3 regions of the Halobacillus shinanisalinarum genome follow, and region 1 is predicted to be linked to each of the others. Evidence: riboswitches for the same ligand, from Rfam matches in the RefSeq annotation. Region 1 holds a riboswitch; each other region holds the start of a gene.
What was found. A riboswitch is a leader RNA that binds a small molecule or an ion and turns the genes downstream of it on or off. The one in region 1 is predicted to bind cobalamin.

Region 1 (5,073 bases):
CATCGCCCCGTTCTTGAATCCATACACGGCGAGTGGCTGGAACACCCTTGGTAATATCAACGGAGTAATTTGGATCTGTATAAGGACCGCTTGTGTCATACACACGTACTGGAGGATTTTCCTCTTCTCCAAACGTCCCTGATGTTGGACTTAATCCAATTTCACGCATGGGAACCTTAATACCAGGTCTTGATCCTGTTACATATACTTTTTTACTTCCTGAAAAATTAGACATGATGGAAATGTTTCTTTCGTTTAATGAACTCGTTGACATCATAAATCTCTCCTTTTTTAAAATGTAAAGGACGAGATAAGGAACAATAGAGAGGAGAAAGCATACAGAAGTACATAAAAAAGCCAGGCCATAAAAATATGGACCCGGCTAATATGTATGCAGAAGTAGGATTGCATTGATGATTGGTTAACTTCCCCACGCTGGTATGATCCAGATCAGGTCCCAAGAGTCAAGAAGCTTCAACGCGCTTCTCTCTCAGTCCAAACTATTGGACTCCCCTAGTTATTTCTATTCAATTTGATTACAGTATATATGATTCTTGAGGAAAAACAAACCTTAAATTGAAAATATATCTTACCTGACTCATCCATTCTCTAAAATAAAAGAAATCTTTTCAGCATCAACATTCCATCCAAAATCAATCCACATACTGAGAATATGAGGTTTTAGATGATGCCTATGTTTTGAATGACGTTCCAAAAAATAATTGGAAGACACTTTCAGCTATTGTTAATTTTCCAAATACTTGATATATTTAAGAAGACAATTGTATAGGTGTAGAAATAGGTGCAGGTAAATGTATTCATTTATCTGCTTAAAAGGGAAGTTCGGTTAGAACCCGACGCTGTCCCGCAACTGTATTTAGGAGCAATTCGAATAAACCACTGTTTTCATGGAACATGGAAATGGGAAGGTTCGAGGAGCGATGATCATAAGCCAGGAGACCTGCCTGTTTTTAGCGAACACTAAAACCTACGCGGATAGGAGGTGTTAAGGGCGAGAATAGCAGGAATGCTACATGGTTTGTTTTCATTACCATGTATTATTTGATGGATACGCAGCTTAACAACTTCTTTTGGAAGTTGTTTTTTTATGGTTAAAAATTCTAGTGATAAACATGCTTGAGGAGGTACCCTTTGTTTGGTTCAGTCGAGTATTATTGCCAATTATTTAAAGCTGGTATTATGAACAATTTCATTGCAGATCACAGCTGTTCATTGCGTACTAAATATTCACAATTAAGAGCTGACGTTATGAAACGAGAATATAAATATGAGAAAAAAGAAGTACACTTACAAAATCTCGAAAAGGCCTATGAAAAAATATATGCAGAGATTTTTGGAGCCCTGCAAAAATAAGAACGACTCATAGAAAGGGAAAAGTTCCCTGTATTTTGTAAGCGGTTTCCTTAATGTTGACATTATTAGGAGGGTCATTGATGGCAGAACAAACTGTGTATAAACCTGGTTTAGACGGAGTTATTGCTGCAGAAACAGGTATTTCTTATTTGGATGTAGAAGCAGAAGAAATTGTGATCAGAGGGTATGAATTAATCGAGCTGGCGGAGAAAAAGCAATACTTGGATTTGGTCCATCTTTTGTTACAAGGTTCATTACCTAAAGATAGCGACCGAGCATCGCTTCAGAAAGAATTAAAGCAAGAATATAGTCTCCCTCCCAAATTCTTTAGGCTGTTTGAGCAACTTCCGAAAAAAACGCACCCCATGGATGCATTACGTACGGGAATTTCAGCGCTTTCAGGATATGATGAGAGGTTAAACGAGCGTAATGAAGAAGAAAATTTAAAGAAAGCGATGCTTCTTTTAGCAAAAATCCCAAATATCGTTGCAAACAGTTACCATATTCTCCATGGTCAAAAGCCAGTGAAGCCTAAGCAAGACTTACCTTATAGTGATAACTTTTTATATATGATTACTGGAAAAAAACCGACTGCACGTGAAGCAGCTATTTTTGATCAGTCATTGATGGTCTACAGTGAACATGAAATGCCGAACTCCACCTTTGCTGCACGAGTCATCGCCTCCACAAATGCTGATATTTACGGGGCTCTAACTGGAGCCGTGGCATCGCTGAAAGGAAACTTACATGGGGGTGCCAATGAGGCTGTCATGTATATGCTACTGGAAGGAGAAACGATCGAAGGTTTCCGTTACCTGCTCTATAAGAAGCTGAAAAACAAAGAAAAAGTCATGGGTTTCGGGCACCGAGTTTACATGAAGAAAATGGATCCAAGGGCTGCATTAATGAAAGAGGCTTTACGTGAGCTTGCCGAGGAAAAAGGTCGCATGGATTTATTCGAGATGTGTGAAGCAGGAGAAACCCTCATACGTGAAGAAAAAGGATTATATCCAAATCTTGATTATTACGCAGCCCCTGTTTATTATTTGCTTGGTATTCCAATCGAACTGTATACGCCCATTTTCTACGCATCGCGTACGTTAGGTTTATGTGCTCACATCTTTGAACAACATTCCAATAATAAATTGTTCAGGCCTCGCGTACATTACACAGGACCACGTGGGCTTCATCCTTAAAAAAAGCGATAGTGAGCTTACATGAGTTTTTCTTTCTCTCCGGTCGGCTAAGACCGACCGAGGAGTCTTTACATATTCTTAAAAAAGAGGTGGAACATGTTATGACAGAAGTGAAAATGAACACAGTTCAATCAACAGATCAAGTAGTAGAACAAATTGCCGATTATGCGGTCAATGGAACGATTTCGAGTAAGGAAGCGCTGGAAACAGCACGTTATGTATTAATGGATACCTTGGGGTGTGGCTTACTGGCGCTTCGTTACCCAGAATGCACCAAACACCTTGGCCCTATTGTACCCGGAACGATCGTTCCAAACGGCGTTCAAGTTCCTGGGACACAGTATAAACTAGATCCCGTCCATGCGGCGTTCAATATTGGATGTATGATTCGCTGGCTGGATTACAATGATACGTGGCTTGCAGCCGAATGGGGTCACCCTTCTGATAACCTCGGAGGTATTTTAGCTGTGGCCGACTACCTAAGCCGTGAGCGTATCGCCGAAGCCAAGGTGCCTCTTACGATGGACACTGTTTTGGAGTACATCGTAAAAGCGCACGAAATACAAGGCATTCTTGCTTTGGAAAACAGTTTGAACCGCCAGGGCTTAGATCATGTTCTGTATGTAAAAGTAGCGACAACCGCTGTTGTTACGGCGATGTTAGGGGGAAGCAAAGAAGACGTTGTCAACGCGGTTTCCCAAGCGTGGATTGATAATTCCAGCCTTCGAACGTATCGCCACGCACCAAACACAGGTTCAAGAAAATCTTGGGCTGCTGGAGATGCGACAAGCCGCGGAGTTCGCCTAGCCCTCATGACGATGAAGGGGGAAATGGGATACAAAACCCCGTTATCTGCACCAGGCTGGGGCTTCCAGGATGTACTGTTTGATGGGAAGGAATTGACGATTGCCCGCCCATTTGACTCTTACGTTATGGAAAACATCTTATTTAAGATTTCTTATCCAGCCGAGTTCCATGCACAAACGGCAGCCGAGGCAGCGATTCAATTGCGTGATCAGGTGGCTGATCGATTGGATGAGATTGAAAAAATAGAAATAACGACCCATGAATCGGCCATACGAATCATTGATAAAAAAGGCCCTCTTCATAATCCGGCAGACCGCGACCATTGCTTGCAGTATATTACAGCGATAGGCTTAATTTATGGTTCGTTGACAGCGGACCATTATGAAGATGAAATCGCCCGCAACCCTCAAATTGATCGATTAAGAGATATGATGGAAACAGTAGAAAACGAACAATACAGCAAGGACTATCTTGATGCTGGCAGACGGTCAATCGCTAATGCCGTACAAGTTTTCTTCAATGATGGAACAAAAACGGAGCAAGTGGCGATTGAATACCCAATCGGACACCGTCGCCGTCGTGAAGAAGGAATTCCGCTTCTATTGAACAAGTTCCACGACAACTTGAAGACGCATTTCCCTGCCCGTCAAGTCAACGATATTTATACGCTGTGTGAGAATCAAAAGGAACTTTCACTCAAACCTGTTCATGAATTTATGAATCTGTTTAGAATTTAATTATGTATATTTAGCCAAGGAGGCATTGTAATGACTTGGATCGTGGAACCAAAATCAACACAGAACGAGCGCGCTGAACAATTCAAACGCCTTATTAAGAAAAATGAAATACTAAGAATCCCCGGTGCCCATGACGGAATGTCCGCTAAAATTGCAAAAGACGTCGGTTTTCAGACATTATATCTTTCAGGTGCTGCTTACACAGCCAGTCGAGCTCTGCCCGACTTAGGGATGATTTACTCCAATGAGGTAGCAGACAAAGCAACCGAACTGGTGCGTGCTACTGACCTTCCTCTTTTAGTCGATATTGATACGGGTTACGGTGGTGTATTAAATGTGGCACGAACCGCGAGAGAGATGGTAGAAGCAGGAGTAGCTGCCGTTCAGATTGAGGATCAGCATCTCCCTAAAAAATGCGGGCATTTAAACGGTAAAAAACTCATCGACCCTGATGAGATGGTACAAAAAATCAAGACGATTAAAGAAGTGTCCCCTACCCTAGTTATCGTCGCAAGAACAGATGCGAAGTCAGTGGAAGGCATCGACAAGGCCATTGAACGTGCTAATTTATATGTCAAGGCAGGAGCCGACGCCATTTTCCCAGAAGCGCTGACGAGTGAGGAAGACTTTCACAGGGCTTCGCAAGCGATTGATGCACCTTTATTAGCCAACATGACCGAATTCGGAAAAACACCCTATTTTACTGCCGAAGAATTCGAGTCATTTGGTTTCGGTATGGTGATCTACCCGGTCACTTCCTTACGTGTAGCAGCTAAAGCCTATGAACGTGTTTTCACTGAGATTTTTGAAAAAGGTACTCAGGAAGATATGCTTGATGATATGCAAACACGCGGAGAGTTGTACGAAAAGATTCGCTACTATGATTATGAACAACTGGATCAAAAGATTGCTGAAACCGAGCTGCCTGAAATCGGTAAGGAGAGAAAGTAAACCGAACT
Region 2 (5,073 bases), 500 kb from region 1:
TGTCTTTCAAAAAGCTCTCTGATAACCCGAGCTTATCGGCATTTACTGTCTTCTTTTCTTCACCTTTTCCATTTTCCATTACCATTAGAGGAACGATATGTTGAGCATTTCGGTCAGCTACAGCTAAAGGCTCCATCTCATTCGTAATTTCTTCTACAAGCATACTGTTCAGTTGTTCACTCGTTGAGGCCATATCTCCTTGACTGCCTTCAGCAGGAAGCTTTTCCGGACTATTTGAACCTTCATGATTTCCTCGAGTCAACGTTTGATTTTCAGTAGTGGACTCAGGTGTCTCTAAAGCCCCATCTTGCATGGTATAAAATGAGAAAGGTACAACAACCGCCAGAATCAGCAAGGCCATTATAGAGGCGAGACCAGGCATAAGCCATCTCGGCCGTGAGTTCCTCTGTTGAGAATTTTCTTCAGGAATTTGACGATCATACTCCGCCTTCGTTTTTTTATCCTTAATTTCAGGGAGCTCATGCAGCATCTTTTCTAAACGGTTATTCTGTTCATCATTATGCTTCATGGTCATCCACCTCCCTTGCTTGTAAACGTTTTTTCAAAGCCTGCATCCCTCTATGTTGTGTTGTTTTCACTTTACTGTCACTGAACTGAAGGATATCTGCAGTTTCCTGTATAGACATTCCCTGAATATACCTCAAAATGATGACACTTTTTTGATCTAGCGTACATTGATCAAGCGCTTTATAAACTTCTCTCATTTGATCACTCAATTCAACGACTTCATCAGGTAAAGGTTCACCATCCTTCAAGGACTCCCCTTTTTCTTCCCAGTTAAAAAAGTCCATGATCCTCTTACGTTTTGTTCCTTGTTTGCGAAAATAGTCAATTGCCACATGGCGAGCAATAGAGAACAACCATGTTTTTTCACTGCTCCTCCCATCAAAAGATTGGTACGATTGGAGCACTTTTATATAAACCTCCTGTGTTAAATCTTCAGCTGCTTGACGGTTTTTAACCATATAATAAATAAATTGAAATAGATCTCGATGATACTTATCATAAAATTCATCAAAGAACGGTTTCACACCTTGAACCTCCCCGTTCACTCATATTGTCGTTTATGTAGATTAAAAAGTTACACTTCCCCATCATAATACGGATAATTAAAAATGAAAAATAATAATATCACACTACGAAAAGCGAGGATAGTTATAATTTTCTGAGCAAAAACAAAAAAGAAGCTGCCTTCTCTAGCAACTTCTTTTCTAAGATGGGTTTTCTATTCGAACATCGACATATTATACACTGGAAATCGCATGCCTCTTTTGATATTTAGAAAATAATGTACCTAGCACAGGGGAAAGCACGAGTATAAAAATGACGTTACTTGCAGCATGGTTTAAATCCATTGGCAGCCCAGCTAAATAATAAGCCCAGAATGGCTGCCCGACTGCCCTCATCGTTAATGAAATGATTAAGCCATATAAGATTCCACTAATAAACCCATATATTGAGAGAAGCCACACAGGTATCGTGGACCAAAACTTTCCGATTAATCCCGCTACCAATCCGATAATAGACCATGAAACGACTTGCCATATCGTCCAATACCCCATCCCTAAAAATATATTCGACAGAAAAGTAGTTAAAAAAGCCATAACAACTGCTGAAAACGGTCCTAACCAAAACCCTGTAATGATAATGATCGCCGTTACAGGCTGGGCATTGGGGATGTTTGCCATAACAAGCCTTCCTGCAATTGCCATAGAGGCGAGCATAGCGATCAAGGTAAGTTTATAGGTGTTCATTTCTCATCATTCCCAAGCGTGGAAGTCAAAAACGATTTCGTCTCCCTGTTTCACTTCATATTCATTAGCCCCGACCATTGCAGATTCACCATTAATTGTAAACAACCATGCCTTTTCGTCAGTAGCAGTGATTCCTTCTATGCCAGTAATAAACCCTTCATTTTCTTCCACTTCGAAGTTGTTCTTCATCACGTCCATTAGCATGGTTCCTTCTTCCACAGTCACGTCTTTAGTCGAAATGACTTTCTCGCCTTTATTCTTAGAAAGCTCAATTTGGAGGGTTACCTCTTGTTTCTCCTCTTGTTTGGAAGCCGTTTCCTCACCGCCGCTTTCCGATTGACAGCCTGCTAACACGAGCATTGTCAGCATAAGTGCAGATAATAGTGTAGACACCTTTCCCATAAAAAAAACTCCTCTTCCTATTTAAATTGACTCATAATGCTGTTCGAAGGAAGGATATGACTGGACAACACAGATCTAACTATAAAAAACCTGCTCTTCAATAGAAGAACAGGCTTAAGACATACCAGTTAGGCTATGTAAATACATTACACGAATCAGTCCGGTTGCCTCAAACGCTCAATCCCCGAAGCTTTGAAACAGCGTAAGATCAGGCAGGTCTACTGACTTGTGTGTCGTTCTACTCAAGGACCTTCCCGCGACTTATCCGCAGTGGTCTTCCTTATTTCGTCTACACATACAGTTGCGAGGACAGTTCTGGCCTTTCACCAGATTCCCTATTTCATCCATAAAGGTACCTAAATCTATTTATTAAGTTCCTGTTCATCGTACATGAAGAGCAGTCAATTATCAAGCTATTTGTTATTAGTCTCAAGGTCAACAGGCAGTTTAAACGTAAAGGTAGTACCTTCATTTACTTTACTATGGACATGTATGGAACCCCTATGTGCTTCTACAATATTATTAGCTATCGCAAGCCCTAGACCTGTTCCCTTTTTACTTGTCTCTCTTTTCCTAGATTTATCTGCTTTATAAAATCTCTCAAAAACAAATGGAAGATCTTCCTCTGGAATTCCCGGGCCTGAATCAATGACTTCAAACACCCATTCAGTAGCTGTTCGTTTAATATTTACATCGACTACTCCTTGCTCTTCAGAATGACGGATCGCATTATCGATTAAGTTCGTTAAGACTTGTTCAATACGATCAGCATCTACATTCATCGTCTCGAAGTTATCGCCAAAATGAAGGTGTAACTCAACACCCCGCTCACTTGCTAATCCTTGGAATTTACGAATAATCTTATCTAAGAGCGGCTTTACTTCAACCGAGTCAATATATAAAGTAATATGACCCGCTTCCATTCTTGCCAGGTCAAGTAGTTCATTTACTAGCCTGCCAATACGCAGTGATTCATCATGTATGATTTTCGCCAGTTCATTTTTATCTTCTTTTGATTCTGCGATATCATCTACAATGGCTTCACTGTATCCTTGCAACATGGAGATTGGTGTTCGAAGTTCGTGTGAAACGTTAGCGATAAAGTCTTTCCTTAACTTATCTAACCTTCGTTCTTCCGTCATGTCACGAAGCACGGCGACTGCCCCCCTAATATAGGTTCGATCATAAAGTGGGGTCATGAGCATAACCCATGTACGGCCTTGAACTGTGATTTCGGTCATAACTTCCTGCTCACTTTCGATGACTTCATCAAACTGTTTTTTTAATGGCTGGGGAACTTGCCGTCTTTCTTCAGATGCTTGAACAGAGTGATTTTCATATCTCCATGATTGATAAAATTGGTCCGCAGGTGGATTTGAGACTAAAATTTCTCCCTTGCGATTGATCGTTAAAACTCCATCAGCCATAGATCGTAAAATTCCGGAAAGCTGCTCTTTTTCCTGATTTACGGCATTAATGTGGAACTTAAGCTCTCGTCCCATACGATTGAATGCCATCGCTAATTCACCAATTTCGTCATGTGTTAAAATTGGAATCTTTGTATTAAATTCTCCTTTAGCAAGTTCAAGTGCCCCTTCTCTCATTTTTATCAAGGGAGCGGTGATACGTGTAGATAGGAAGAAGGCAAAGATTGTTGTCAAGATAATGGCAATTCCCGCCCCTAAGAAAATTATTTTTGTCGTTTGATTTGAAGTCTTTTGAATCGTATCTAGTGATTGATATACAAATACAGCTCCCCGCTCATTGGCAAGCGGTGTCCCGACTACCATAACCTCAAGCTCGGACTGGTTAAACCCTGCCACTTTCATAACATCCTCACCGTTTTCTATAACTGAGGAAAGTTCATTGTCGTTCATAAACCAGTTATAGCCTATAGTTGGCAATTTGTTTGAGTCACTGGAAGATGTTAAAAAATCAGATGAATCGTAAGCTACAAGGATTTGACTAGCAGGGTCTTTAATTAAATTGGTCATAGATAATATTAAGTCTCGGTCCTCGTATTCTTCCACAACCTCAGATACTTTCGAAGCTGTTTGCAACAAATCCCGTTCTGCTTCTAATACATGATAATTTTCAAAAAACTTTAAAAGGAGGAAGGTCAGTATAACTAAAACGAAACAAACAAGCAGAAGAATGGTAAACCATAGTTTTCCTACAACACTTCTCCAGAACATTACTCGCCACTAACCTCAAATTTATAACCAACGCCCCATACTGTAACGATCATCCCCGCCGCATCCGTTGATACCTTACTTAATTTTTCACGAAGGCGTTTCACATGTGTATCCACAGTGCGCAAATCACCAAAGAACTCATATTGCCATACTTCTTTTAGCAATTGTTCTCGATCAAACACCTTATCAGGTGTTTGGGCCATATAATTAAGCAATTCGTACTCTTTGGGAGTTAGTGCAACTTCTTTCCCGTCAGCTGTGACACGATGGGCATCATTATCAATGGTCATATGAGGAAATACTAGTACATTTCTAGCTGACGTATCGGTTTCCAAGAATTTTGTCGTTGAAGCTCGTCTTAGAAGCGCTTTCACACGCAGCACAACTTCCCTCGGGCTAAATGGCTTTACAATGTAGTCATCTGTCCCTACTTCAAAGCCTTGCACACGATTGGCTTCCTCTCCCTTAGCCGTCAGCATAATCACAGGAGTCGCTTTTTTCTCACGTAATTCTTTACATACTTCAATACCATCTTTACCCGGCATCATGAGGTCAAGTAAAATCACATCATAATCCTCTTGCAGGGCTTTCTTTATAGCTTCTTCGCCATCTTCAGCCTCTTCTACTGTATAGTCTTCACGTTCAAGATACATACGGATAAGCCTTCTAATACGCTCCTCGTCATCTACCACTAATATTTT
Region 3 (5,073 bases), 1.7 Mb from region 1:
TTCCTGAAAAGCCAGCACTTGCATGAGTGCCGACAAACTCGAGTCAGTTAGATAGTCCGTAATCTTCCCGGCATAATCAGTTTGGATTGAGTCAAGGAACGCAAGCAAACCAATAATCTTTTTAAAAGAAGCCTGTTCTTGCTCCGTTAACTGAGGCCACTGTTTTAAATCATTGCTCATATTAATTTCATTCGGAATCCAAAAGTTCGAGAGCATTCGTTTGTACATGGGGTAAGCCCAAGAATAACGGGTATCGTCCCAATTGAGTACGTTTGAGCTTCGGCCGTTAACAATTCCTGTTGAAGCATTTGGTGCTTCACGATCGACAAGCTTCCGCTTATGAATGGCAGTATCCAATTCCATCAACCTCCTTTAGGATGAGCAGCTCTCACAATCGTCATATTCCCCTTGACTAGAGGTGGAGCGCGTATAGTAAGTCGTCTTCAATCCCTGTCTCCAGGCATCTAAATGTATAGCAAGCAGTTCTTTAGCTTTAATCGAATTACGAACATAGATATTAAATGATATCGACTGATCCACATATCTCTGGCGCACGGCATTTTGCTTTATGCTTGTATGCTGATCAATATCGTATGCTGATTTATAATACCAATACGTTTCTGTGCTTAAATCAGGGGCCGTCACAGGAATCTTATAATCCTTTTTCTCCTCGGAATAAAACTTTTTGAAAATCGGATCAATGCTTGCTGTGCTACCGGCAATGATTGAGGTACTGGAGTTCGGAGCCACAGCCATTAAGTATCCATTACGCATTCCCCTCTCGGCCACGTCACGTTGTAGCTGCTCCCAGTTCCAACTACTATCTTGATCAAACGACCGTTTAACAAAAAATGCTCCTGTATCCCAGTCCGACCCTTCAAATAATGGATAACTGCCTTTTTCACGGGCAAGTTGACTGCTGGCAAGGATGGAATAGTAAGCAATTCCCTCATACACTTCCTTCGTATAGTCAACTGCTTCATCTGATTCCCAGGCGATTTTTTTCTGAGCAAGTAAGTGAGCCCAGCCAAACGTACCAAGGCCGATGCCGCGGTAGGATTGATTCGTCAGTTGTGCCTGCTTCACTGGAATTGAATTTTGATCAATGACATTATCAAGCATCCGGACTTGGATCGGAATCAGCCTTGCAAGAACTCCAGCTGGAACCGCGCGCCCTAAGTTCACACTCGATAAGTTACAAACAACGAACTCACCTGGTTCTTGAACAGTAATGATCTTGCCATCCTCAACATATTGTTCTTCCTGGACAGTAGGACTTTGATTTTGGGTAATTTCTGTACACAAATTACTGCAATACACCATCCCTTTATGACTGTTCGGATTCATGCGATTAACCTCATCACGGTAAAACATGTACGGTGTTCCCGTTTCAAGCTGGCCAATCATGATCCGCTTAATAACATCGATCGCGGGCACGGTTTCTTTTGACAAATCAGGGTTATCAACACAAGCGTAATAACGCTGTCGAAACGAGCCATCCCCACGTGTTTCGTCAAAATAATCCTCAAGAGAAAAGCCCATTACGGAGCGGACCTCATGCGGATCGAATAAATACCAGTCTTCACGCTTCTCAACAGCTTCCATAAACACATCCGGAATCGAGACTCCCGTAAACAAGTCATGTGTCCGCTGCCGTTCATCACCATTATTCAACCGACTGTCGAGAAACGGAAAAATATCCTTGTGCCAAACATCAAGGTAGACGGCAACCGCACCTTGCCGCTGACCGAGCTGGTCCACACTGACAGCTGTATTGTTAAGCTGCTTCATCCACGGCAGTACCCCAGAGGAAACACCTTTAAAGCCACGAATATCACTACCGCGGCTGCGAATTTTCCCTAGATAAACACCAATCCCGCCACCATGCTTACTCAAATTTGCAACGTCCGTGTTCGTATCATAAATCGACTGCAGGCTGTCGTCGACGGTATCAATAAAGCATGAGCTCAGCTGACCATAACGTTTCCCTGCATTAGCCAGGGTTGGCGTTGCCACTGTCATATAGAGATGACTCAAGGCCCAATAAGATTCTTTTACCAAATCTAACCGTTTTGAACGATCCTCCTGTGCCATTAACGTCATCGCAATGATCATAAACCGCTCCTGAGGAAGCTCAAACATATTACCAGCTTTTGACCTTGCCAAATAACGATCTCCAAGCGTCTTTAAGCCAATATAAGTAAACAAATGATCACGACCAGGCACAATCGCCGCTTCTAGCTCCTCGATTTCCTGTTTCGAATAAGAAGTAAGTAGATTTGTACTATAAATTTCCTCGTCCATTAACAACTCAATCAAATGATGCAACCCCATATAAGGCTCGCTCATCCCGCGGTTACGGTTCGACGCCTCATACATCATCTCAAGCTGCATCCTCGCCGCGAGAAACGTCCAATCCGGCTCTGTCTCACTAATCTCCGCCAAACACTCCAAGATCAATGCCTTCGCCTGCTCCTCGTGCCCCATCTGGCCCAGATTCATCGAAGGTAGCTTGTCCAACAATCGCTGCACATCAAGCGACAGGAAATTTCCCTTCTGACGTTCCAACCAATCTTGCCAATCTAATGTATGTACCATCTCCATCAAATCACTCCTTTAAAACAGCTTTTGAAAAAGGTCATGTGAGAATCCCTGATGAAAAAGGGTACGCCACATCACAATCACGCTGTCTGAATAATTAGCCATAAAAAAATCCGCTCATTAAAATTGAGCGGATGAAACCATGAAACGAAGGCGTGCACGTCCCAAAAGAGCAACTGAAAACGCCTGTTCATTCCATCGCTTCATCTTCTCAATCCCCGAAGAAGTAGAAACTTTCGTGCGTAGAAAGACAGGTCTCCTGACTTAACGCTCATTTCTACTCCGGTCCTTCCCATGCACGCAGGCACAGTGGATTATCCGTTTCTAGAGCGATAACAGTTGCGGGGGCAGTTCCGGACTTACACCGGATTCCCTATTAAGCCTAGTGGCATCTTCTCTTCGCTAATACAATATATAGTGTTGTTTTAATATTTCGTTAGCTTATCTTGTGTTTTTATCATAACGAAGATTGTAGAACCGCGCAATAGTTTTTTTGACGAATGGGAATAAAGAAGGGGAAGTTTAACGATCAAAGAGGAATAGATTCAGACATGTAGAATTACTAATACGAGGGAGTTATGTGAAAGAAGAAGGAAGTGACTATATTGAATGAAAAACAAGCAATTGACATGAACCGAACTTGCTGGAATACGGTTGCACATCACTACAATGGAATCGATGCACTACCGAACTATGGACCGTTCGTTCAAACAGAAGAAGAGCTTCAGCTTTTTGATGTAGTGGAAGGGACGTGTGTTCTCGATATAGGGTGTGGCAGCGGCCATTCGTTAAAAAGTATGAGTGAGCAAGGTGCGAGTGAGCTCTGGGGGTTGATCTATCACAGGCACAAATTGATACAGCAAAACAGACATTGAAGGATGATAAGGTTAAGCTTCGTTGTGCTCCAATGGAAGAAGCGGGTATAATTCCCACAGATCATTTTGATGTTGTATATTCAATCTATGCGCTTGGTTGGACGGTGGATTTAAAACAGACTCTCCAATTGATTTTTTCTTACCTGAAAGCAGGGGGAAGCTTGATCTTTAGCTGGGAGCATCCCTTTTATCCTGTAGTGAATGCAGAAGATGGCAGGCTTGTCGTTGCGAACCCTTACGAGGCAAAGGAGGATCGTTTGATCGAAAGCTTTAAGGGAGAAGAAGCGGCAGCTATTTTGCCAAAAAGAAAACTTAGTACGTACATAAACGAACTCATCCAGACAGGCTTTCAGATTGAGAGAATCATAGAAGGGGAAGTGGATAGTCATGAGGAAAAGGAAGAATACTCTGAGCGTTATTACTCTTTATATAAAGCGCGTATGATTCCGGCAACTTTTATAATCAAGGCACGCAAACCATAGGAGGCAAACACGAATGAATTCATTTAATTGGCATCAGGAAGCAGAGAAACAATGGGATGGACGAGCAGAATTTTGGAATGCCAACAGTAAGAATATGTGGGATGAGGGCAGTAGGAAAACAATTATTCCTTTTTTACAAAACCATGTGGAAGCAGGTAGTAAAGTAGCTGACTTAGGATGTGGCGATGGATACGGGTCCTACAAGCTTGAAAAGGCAGGATATACCGTGACAGGACTTGATATTTCCGAGGATATGATAAAGCGGGCTAAGTCCCGTCTTGAGAAAGACAATCTGAAGTTCATTCAAGGCGATCTCGTCAATCTTCCTTTTGAAAAAGAGAGCTTTGATGCAATTATGGCTGTGAACAGCCTTGAGTGGACAGAAGTACCCTTCAAGGGGCTGGAGGAAATGAAACGCGTACTTAAACCAGGAGGGAAGCTTTGTATCGGGGTATTAGGTCCAACTGCGAAGCCTAGAATGAATAGTTATCGTCGCGTTTATGGAGAAAAGGTAATTTGCAACACAATGATGCCATGGGAGCTTGAACAAATGGCTGGGGAAACAGGCTGGAAACTTAAAGACGGACATGGTGTGTACAAACGTGAGGTGGAGAAGGAAGACTTGTCTGGTTTACCCGTCGAACTTCAGCAAGCGCTAACGTTTATGTGGGTGTTTATTTTTGAAAAGGAATAAAAGGTTACTATTGGTTGTTTAAGGAATTACGTCTGCTGTAAATAAAAGAGGTGGAGTTTAGAATGTTCATGGTGGTTATACTGTTCCTTTTAGCTGGACTAGCTGAAATTGGCGGTGGGTATCTCATTTGGCTTTGGCTTAGGGAGGGTAAACCTTTTTATTGGGGGATAGTTGGCGGATTTTCCCTAGTTATGTATGGAGTGATCGCTACGTTTCAAACCTTTCCTTCTTTTGGAAGGGTGTACGCAGCCTATGGAGGAGTTTTTATTATATTATCCCTCCTTTGGGGATGGCTAATTGATAAAAAAACACCAGATGCATATGATTGGATTGGCGCGGTAATATGTTTAATAGGAGTGTCTGTGATGTTGTGGGCACCCCGGAACTAGTTGTACCTATTGGGGGTAGATTCCTTAGTTGG

Region 2: another riboswitch for cobalamin. It lies ahead of MUO14_RS01000 (DUF4430 domain-containing protein); the one in region 1 lies ahead of MUO14_RS22655 (hypothetical protein).
Region 3: another riboswitch for cobalamin. It lies ahead of MUO14_RS14310 (ribonucleoside-diphosphate reductase subunit alpha); the one in region 1 lies ahead of MUO14_RS22655 (hypothetical protein).

The regions. Positions count from the first base shown of each region.
Region 1 covers NZ_CP095074.1:4,565,807-4,570,879, reverse strand. Annotated here, with positions in the region: gene thiC (phosphomethylpyrimidine synthase ThiC) at 1-274, opposite strand, end outside; TPP riboswitch at 411-525, opposite strand; cobalamin riboswitch at 784-983, shown strand; gene MUO14_RS22655 (hypothetical protein) at 1,153-1,374, shown strand; gene mmgD (citrate synthase) at 1,452-2,570, shown strand; gene MUO14_RS22645 (bifunctional 2-methylcitrate dehydratase/aconitate hydratase) at 2,672-4,114, shown strand; gene prpB (methylisocitrate lyase) at 4,145-5,065, shown strand.
Region 2 covers NZ_CP095074.1:178,872-183,944, forward strand. Annotated here, with positions in the region: gene MUO14_RS00985 (GerMN domain-containing protein) at 1-529, opposite strand, end outside; gene sigX (RNA polymerase sigma factor SigX) at 519-1,052, opposite strand; gene MUO14_RS00995 (ECF transporter S component) at 1,266-1,775, opposite strand; gene MUO14_RS01000 (DUF4430 domain-containing protein) at 1,782-2,177, opposite strand; cobalamin riboswitch at 2,372-2,552, opposite strand; gene MUO14_RS01005 (ATP-binding protein) at 2,591-4,372, opposite strand; gene MUO14_RS01010 (response regulator transcription factor) at 4,372-5,073, opposite strand, start outside.
Region 3 covers NZ_CP095074.1:2,845,983-2,851,055, forward strand. Annotated here, with positions in the region: gene MUO14_RS14305 (ribonucleotide-diphosphate reductase subunit beta) at 1-357, opposite strand, end outside; gene MUO14_RS14310 (ribonucleoside-diphosphate reductase subunit alpha) at 373-2,604, opposite strand; cobalamin riboswitch at 2,834-3,013, opposite strand; partial or broken gene MUO14_RS14315 (class I SAM-dependent methyltransferase) at 3,207-3,958, shown strand; gene MUO14_RS14320 (class I SAM-dependent methyltransferase) at 3,972-4,652, shown strand; gene MUO14_RS14325 (YnfA family protein) at 4,715-5,041, shown strand.